DNA from 2 places in the Pseudomonas sp. ArH3a genome. Region 1 is predicted to be linked to the other one. Evidence: predicted binding sites of a transcription regulator. Region 1 holds the regulator's gene; the other holds the start of a gene.
The links. Region 1 encodes FliA, which starts transcription of late flagellar genes. Its sites were predicted from a motif close to CTAAAGTTTNNNNNNNNNNNGCCGNTAA; they were not measured.
Positions count from the first base shown of each region.

Region 2: K0P33_RS03435 (methyl-accepting chemotaxis protein) is a predicted target of FliA. The motif match lies at 1,832-1,859, and genes of this name have one in related genera.

Region 1 is NZ_CP080330.1:5,014,361-5,018,582, forward strand. Features, by position in the region: gene K0P33_RS22870 (chemotaxis protein CheA) at 1-984, opposite strand, end outside; gene K0P33_RS22875 (protein phosphatase CheZ) at 996-1,784, opposite strand; gene K0P33_RS22880 (chemotaxis response regulator CheY) at 1,803-2,177, opposite strand; gene fliA (RNA polymerase sigma factor FliA) at 2,346-3,086, opposite strand; gene fleN (flagellar synthesis regulator FleN) at 3,083-3,916, opposite strand; gene flhF (flagellar biosynthesis protein FlhF) at 4,022-4,222, opposite strand, start outside.
Region 2 is NZ_CP080330.1:776,672-780,893, reverse strand. Features, by position in the region: gene K0P33_RS03450 (acyl-CoA dehydrogenase) at 1-1,114, shown strand, start outside; gene K0P33_RS03445 (cell division protein ZapA) at 1,118-1,411, opposite strand; gene K0P33_RS03440 (hypothetical protein) at 1,408-1,638, opposite strand; gene K0P33_RS03435 (methyl-accepting chemotaxis protein) at 1,917-3,542, shown strand; gene K0P33_RS03430 (potassium/proton antiporter) at 3,772-4,222, shown strand, end outside.

The sequences.
Region 1 (4,222 bases):
GGGTTTGGCGGCAGCCGGGATGGCGGCCGGTGCGGGTTTCGCCGCTACCGGGGCGGCAGTCGCCGCAGCGGCCGGGGCCACTTCGGTGAACTTGCCTTTGCCGTGCAAATCATCCAACAGGGCTTCGAACTCGTGATCAGAGATCAGCCCGTCGCCCGCTGGTGCCGCACTGGCAGGTGCTGCACCGGCGACTGGGGCTGCGGCGGTCGCGGCAACTTGCGGCAAGGCTTCAGCGACAAACGTGCCTTTGCCATGCAGCTGGTCGAGCAACGCTTCGAATTCGTCGTCGGTAATGTCGTTGCTGGCCGGGGCCGCTGGCGCTTTCGACTCGGCGGCGGGTGCCACCACGTCAGCGGCGAACTGGCCTTTGCCATGCAACTGGTCGAGCAGGGATTCGAACTCTGCGTCGGTGATGTCTTCGCTGGTCGGCGTTGCGGGCGCAGCAGGCGCTTGCGGCGCTTGCGGCGCCTCAGCCTCGGCCTTCACCGCACTGAGGGAGTTGAGCAACTGCTCGAACTCGCTGTCGGTCACATCCGCTTCCGGCTCAGCAACCGCAGCAGGCGCTGCTTCCACCACCGGCGCAGCCGGGGTGGCGGCAGGTTCTGCCAGGCGCGCCAGGGCGGCCAGCAGTTCCGGCGTGGCCGCTGTGATCGGGGCACGTTCGCGCACTTCGCTGAACATGCCGTTGACCGCATCCAATGCTTCCAGAATCACGTCCATCAGTTCCGAGTCGACGTGGCGCTCACCCTTACGCAGGATGTCGAACACGTTCTCGGCGATGTGACAGCACTCCACCAGCTCATGGAGCTGGAGGAAGCCGGCGCCCCCTTTTACAGTGTGAAAACCGCGAAAAATTGCATTGAGCAGGTTCGCATCATCCGGTCGACTTTCCAGCTCGACCAGTTGTTCGGACAGTTGCTCTAAAATTTCGCCGGCCTCTACAAGGAAATCCTGAAGGATTTCTTCATCGGCGCCGAAGCTCATGTGGGTGCTCCTTAGAAGCCTAAACTGGATAACAGGTCATCTACGTCATCCTGACCTGACATAACGTCTTCACGTTTATCGGCATGAATCTGCGGACCTTCACCCTTGGCGAGATGTTTTTGTGGATCTTTTTCCGAGAGGATCGCTTCGCGGTCATGTTCGATGCCGGCAAAACGATCAACTTGGCCGGCCATGAGCACCAATTTGAGCAGGTTGCTTTCCACTTCGGTGACCAGTTGGGTCACGCGTTTGATCACCTGACCGGTGAGGTCCTGGTAATCCTGGGCCAGCAGAATGTCATTGAGGTTGCTGGCAACCGTACGGTTGTCCTGCTCGCTGCGCGACAAAAAGCCGTCGACCCGACGCGCCAAATCACGAAACTCTTCGGCCCCCACTTCGCGACGCATGAAGCGGCCCCAGTCAACGCTCAGGGCTTGTGCTTCGGTGGTCATGCCATTGACCAAGGGCGTTGCGTTTTCCACCAGGTCCATGGTGCGGTTGGCCGCCGCCTCTGTCAGCCTGACCACATAGGACAGGCGTTCGGTGGCATCGGTAATTTGCGAAATTTCTTCGGCCTGGGGCATGTGCGGGTCAATCTGAAAATTGACGATCGCACTGTGCAGCTCGCGTGTGAGCTTGCCCACTTCCTGGTACAGGCCGCGGTCACGGGTCTGGTTAAGCTCATGGATTAACTGCACCGCGTCGCCGAACTGGCCTTTTTCAAGGCTTTCAACCAACTGGTGAGCATGCTTTTTCAGGGTCGACTCAAAGTCTCCCTGTGACGTTTCTTTATGCTCCATAGCTCCCCCGTGGCAGCATCAATGACCGATGCGTTCGAAGATTTTTTCGATCTTCTCTTTCAAGGCCTGTGCAGTGAATGGCTTGACCACGTAGCCGTTTACCCCAGCTTGGGCGGCTTCGATGATCTGTTCACGCTTGGCTTCGGCGGTCACCATCAACACAGGCAGGCTGCGCAGTTTTTCATCGGCGCGCACGTGGCGCAGCAAGTCGATGCCGGTCATGCCCGGCATGTTCCAGTCGGTTACCAGAAAGTCAATGCTCCCGCTGTTGAGGATCGGAATCGCCGTAATGCCGTCATCCGCCTCGACCGTGTTAGTGAACCCAAGGTCACGCAACAGGTTTTTTATGATCCGCCGCATCGTTGAGAAGTCATCAACGATGAGGATTTTCATGTTCTTGTCCAATTCGACCTCCAAGCAGTCTTAAACGCGCCCAGCACCTGGACGCGCCATTTCAATCAACAGGCGTTACACAAAAAGGACTGCCCAGGGCACCACGCAACGAACCCGCGAAAGCATGCAGCCTTCGCGGTAGCGTCTGCAGTGTCCCCACACTGCCTGTCAGCGCGTGCGCCACTCTCCCAATCGCCCCCGCAAGCGGGCTGCGCACTGGCTGTGCAACTGGCTGACACGCGATTCGCTGACCCCCAGGACCTCACCGATTTCCTTGAGGTTCAGCTCTTCGTCGTAGTACAGCGACAACACCAGTCGCTCACGCTCCGGCAAATTGGCAATCGCGTCCGCCAACGCCCCCTGGAAACGTTCGTCTTCCAGGTCGCGCGACGGCTCCAGATGTGCACTCGCGCCATCCTCGTGCAGCCCTTCGTGTTCGCCGTCCTGCAACAGGTCGTCGAAACTGAACAGGCGGCTGCCCAAGGTATCGTTCAAAATCCCGTAGTAATCGTCGAGACTCAATTGGAGTTCGGCCGCAACTTCATGATCTTTAGCGTCACGACCGGTTTTTGCTTCAATTGAGCGAATTGCGTCACTGACCATTCGCGTGTTGCGGTGTACCGAACGCGGCGCCCAATCCCCTTTACGCACCTCATCGAGCATCGCGCCACGTATACGAATACCCGCATACGTCTCGAAACTCGCGCCTTTGCTCGCGTCGTATTTGGTCGACACTTCGAGCAAACCAATCATGCCGGCCTGGATGAGGTCTTCGACCTGCACGCTGGCGGGCAGGCGTGCCAGCAAGTGGTAGGCAATGCGCTTGACCAGCGGCGCATAGCGCTCGATCAACTCGCCCTGGCTGTCACGTGCCGACTTTTTGTAAAGGTTGTAGCCGCTGGCTGTCATAGCACCGGTCCTGCGCTCGTCTGATGCACCAATCGCTCGACGAAAAACTCCAGATGCCCCCGAGGGTTAGCGGGCAACGGCCAAGTATCGACCTTCTGAGCAATAGCCTTGAACGCCAATGCGCATTTGGAACGAGGGAACGCTTCGTAGACTGCACGCTGCTTTTGCACAGCCTTGCGTACACACTCGTCATAGGGAACTGCGCCCACGTATTGTAGGGCGACATCGAGGAAGCGATCCGTGACCTTGGTCAACTTGGCGAACAGGTTTCGCCCTTCTTGCGGGCTTTGGGCCATGTTGGCCAACACGCGAAAGCGATTCATGCCGTAGTCACGGTTAAGCAATTTGATCAGGGCGTAGGCGTCGGTGATCGACGTAGGTTCGTCGCAGACCACCAGCAACACTTCTTGCGCGGCGCGCACAAAGCTGACCACCGACTCGCCGATCCCGGCGGCGGTGTCGATCACCAGCACGTCGAGGTTGTCGCCGATATCGCTGAACGCCTGGATCAGGCCGGCATGCTGCGCCGGGCTCAGGTGCACCATGCTCTGGGTGCCCGAGGCGGCCGGCACGATACGAATGCCACCGGGGCCCTGCAGCAGCACATCGCGCAGCTCGCAGCGGCCTTCGATCACATCGGCAAGGGTATGTTTGGGTGTCAGCCCCAGCAGAACGTCGACGTTCGCCAGGCCCAGGTCAGCATCCAGCAGCATGACGCGACGGCCAAGCTCTGCCAGGGCCAGGGACAAATTCACTGACACGTTAGTTTTCCCGACGCCACCTTTGCCGCCGGTCACCGCGATCACCTGTACGGGATGCATGCTGCCCATTTTATTTCTTTACCTTGTCTTGCTTAGACGCAGGCTACATGGCTTGGCCGCGTGAATCGCTTGCAGACCATCGATGTAGGTACATTTCACGGTGTTCATCCCGCCTCAACCGACCCGTTTTGCCGGGTGGTGGTAAAGGTCGGCGAACATATCGGCCATCGCTTCCTCGCTAGGCTCTTCTTGCATTTGCACGCTGACAGCACGGCTGACCAACTGATGACGGCGCGGCAGATGCAGATCATCCGGAATCCGCGGCCCGTCGGTCAGGTAAGCAACCGGTAATTCATGACTGATAGCCAGGCTCAG
Region 2 (4,222 bases), 2.5 Mb from region 1:
CGTGCCCAAGTTCCTGGTCAACGACGATGGCAGCCTGGGCGCGCGCAACGACGTGCTGCTGGCCGGGCTGTTTCATAAGATGGGCTGGCGCGGCACCACGTCCACGGCACTTAACTTCGGCGATAACGGTAACTGCGTCGGCTATCTGGTGGGCAAACCGCACCAGGGCCTGAGCTGCATGTTCCAGATGATGAACGAGGCGCGCATCGGCGTCGGCATGGGCGCAGTGATGCTGGGTTACGCCGGCTACCTGTACTCACTGGAATACGCCCGCGAACGCCCGCAAGGTCGCCTGCCCGACAGCAAAGACCCCAGCACCGCGCCGGTCTCGATCATTCAGCACGCCGATATCAAGCGCATGCTGCTGACGCAGAAGGCCTATGTGGAAGGCGCCTTTGACCTCGGCCTGTACGCCGCGCGGCTGTTCGATGACACCACCACCCTGGAAACCGACACCGCGCGCAAGCAAGCTCACGAACTGCTCGATTTGCTCACACCGATCGTCAAATCCTGGCCGTCGGAGTTCTGTTTGAAGGCCAACGAACTGGCAATCCAGATCCTCGGCGGCCACGGCTACACCCGCGAATACCCAGTGGAGCAGTACTACCGCGACAACCGCCTGAACCCGATCCACGAAGGCACCCACGGTATTCAGTCCCTGGATTTGCTCGGGCGCAAGCTCGCGCAGAACGGCGGCGCGGGCCTCAAGCAACTGATCCGCCTGATCGCAGAAACCGGCGCGCGGGCGCAGCAGTACCCGTCACTCACGGCGCTGCGCGACCCCCTGGAACAGTTAGTTAACCGCCTGCAAAGCGTGACGATTGGCCTGCTGACCGACCTCGCCCAAGGCAAGGTCAACAGCAGCCTGGCGAATTCGGCACTGTACTTGAAGGTGTTCGGGCACACGGTGATTGGCTGGCGCTGGCTGGAGCAGGCGATTCGCGCTGAGGAAGGCTTGGCCAAGGGCAATGCGGCCGATGTTGCCTTCTATAAAGGCAAGCTCCAGGCCGCTCGGTACTTCCTGACCTGGGAAGTGCCGAGCTGCCATCATGAACTGGCGATTCTGGAGGCACGCGATGACACGTGCCTGGGGATGCAGGATGCGTGGTTCTAACCGCTAAGGCTGGCCGATAGCCTTGGCGATGACGTCGACCGTGGCGCTGACTTGCTCTTGGTAACGGTCGAGTTCCTGCTGGTGCTGCTTTTGCATTTCGATCTGCTCGGCGCACAGGTTCAGCGCGGCCAGTACCAATAACTTGTCACCGATCAGCGTCGGGTACTTTTTCTTGGTGGTGGCCAGGGAAGCCTTGAGCATGGTCACGGCGTGCATCAGGGTTTGATCTTCCCCGTCCGGCGCCTTGATCGAGTAATCCTCTCCGAGAATCGAAACGACCTTTATCCCTTCATTCATGCGCCGACAGGACCTGCGCTCACACGCTCAACCAGTGCCTGGATGCGCGCGGCGGTGGCGCCATGCTTTTCTTCCTGTTCCATCAGGTTCAGTTGCAGGCTGTCGTTTTCGTCCTTGGCGCGGGCCAGTTCCGCCTTGAGGGATTCGTTGCTGCCCAGCAGGTTCTGATTTTGCTGTACCAGGTCGCTGACCAGTTGTTCCAATTGGCTGAGGGATGCTTCTAACATTTTGATTTCTCGGGCTTTTTAAAAGGGCGGTGACGATAAAGAAAATTCACCTCGGAAGCCAGGGTTATCCCAGGCCGGCAGCCCGTTTTTTAAGGGCCGGGCCGCGCTTTCGACCCTTAGTGACTGCATTTACCCCATCTGGTTCCTGAATCCCCCCCAACCCCTCGTCAGATGCAATAAAAACGCGCGCGCCCTTAAGACTTTAGTCGCATGGCCGATAACAGATGCACACCCCGTCTCGTGGCCGCACGGATCGCGCTTCTCCCCAGGATTCCAGCATGTCTCTTCGTAATATGAATATCGCTCCGAGGGCTTTCCTCGGCTTTGCGTTTATTGGTGCACTCATGTTGTTTCTCGGTGTGTTTGCCCTGAACCAAATGAGCAAGATCCGTGCGGCAACGGAAGACATCGCCCAGTCCAGCGTGCCAAGCATTCGCGCCCTCGACGAATTCACCCAGCTGACCCTGCGCCTGCGGGTGTTGTCGTACCGCTTGCTGACCAACCGCGAGCCGGACGTGCAGCAAAAGACCCTGGAAGCCTTCGAACTGCGCAACCAGCAGATCCGTACCGCCCAGGGCGTCTACGAAAAAGTCATCGAGAGCAGCGAAGAACGCGCCGCCTATGACGAATACGTGCGTTTGCTCGGCCAGTACCACCAGATCGAAGAGCGCATGAAGAGCTTGTCTCGCGCCAACCAGATCGACGAGCTGCGCACCATGCTCAACACCGAGCTGCTGAGCAACTCCGAGCAAGTCAACGCGGTGCTGACGCGCCTGCTGGACATCAATAACGCGATGGCCAACGCCAGCAACCAGCAAGCCAAAGACCAATACGACATGGCCTTTAAGCTGGTGGTGGGCCTGCTGATCGTTGCCACGGCGCTGACGTTGCTGTTCGCCTGGTTGCTGACCCGCAGCATCACCTTGCCGATCGCCCAAGCCCTGGAAGCGGCTGAAGAAGTCGCCGAGGGCAACCTGACGCGCCCGATCAAGGTCGACGGCAACGACGAAGCCGGCCGCCTGCTGGCTGCCATGGCCAAGATGCAGGACAAGCTGCGCGACACCCTGCAACGCATTGCCGGTTCCGCTACCCAGTTGGCGTCCGCCGCCGAAGAGCTGAACGCCGTCACCGACGAAAGCGCCCGTGGCCTGACCCAGCAAAACAACGAAATCGAACAAGCCGCCACCGCCGTCAACGAGATGACCAGCGCCGTCGAGGAAGTTGCGCGCAATGCGGTAAGCACCTCCGAAGCCTCGCGCGCCGCCACCACCTCCGCCGGTGACGGCCGTGACTTGGTGCAGGAAACCGTCAGCGCCATCGAACGCATGAGCGGCGACGTGCAAGCCACCGCTACGCTGATTGGCGACCTGGCGAATGAATCGCGCGACATCGGCAAAGTGCTGGACGTGATTCGCGGCCTGGCCGACCAGACCAACCTGTTGGCCCTGAACGCCGCGATTGAAGCCGCGCGGGCCGGTGAAGCCGGCCGCGGGTTTGCCGTGGTAGCCGATGAAGTGCGGGCGTTGGCCCATCGCACCCAGCAGTCGACCAGCGAGATCGAGCGGATGATCGGCAGCATTCAGACCGGCACCGAGCATGCCGTGGATTCGATGCGCAACAGCACCGAGCGCGCGGAATCGACGCTGAACATCGCCAAAGGCGCCGGGATGTCACTGGATACCATCAACACCGCGATTGTGGAGATCAACGAGCGCAACCTGGTCATCGCCAGCGCGGCGGAAGAGCAGGCGCAGGTGGCGCGCGAAGTGGACCGTAACCTGGTGAATATTCGTGACTTGTCGGTGCAGTCGGCGACGGGCGCCAGCCAGACGAGTACGGCGAGCAGTGAGCTGTCGCGCCTGGCGGTGGATTTGAATGGGATGGTGGGGCGGTTCAGGCTTTAACTGACACCGGTGCCCCCTTGTGGGAGCTGGCTTGCCTGCGATAGCAATCTAACAGTCAATATCCCCAGTGACTGATACACCGCAATCGCAGGCAAGCCAGCTCCCACATTGAGCAGCGTTTTCCCACAAAAGCTTTTTGACAGCGCAGCAATTCAACAGGTTAGAATCGCTGGCACGCAGACTGCATGGTCAGTTTGCGCCCCGTCTTCCCAGCTCTGGAGTACTGCCTTTGAATGCGACGACCATCAACAGCCTGTTCTTGATCGGCGCGTTGCTGGTGGGTGCGAGCATTCTGGTGAGTTCTCTTTCGTCGCGCTTAGGTATCCCGATTCTGGTGATCATCCTGGCCGTGGGCATGCTCGCCGGCGTCGACGGCGGCGGCATCATCTTCGATAACTACCCAACCGCCTACCTGGTGGGCAACCTCGCCTTGGCAGTCATCCTGCTCGACGGCGGTTTGCGCACACGGGTGGCGAGTTTCCGCGTGGCACTCTGGCCGGCGTTGTCGCTGGCCACGGTGGGGGTGTTGATTACCACCGGCCTCACCGGCATGGCCGCCGCTTGGCTGTTCGACCTCAATATCATTCAAGGCTTGCTGATCGGCGCCATCGTCGGCTCCACCGACGCCGCCGCCGTGTTCTCACTGCTGGGCGGCAAGGGCCTGAACGAGCGGGTCACCG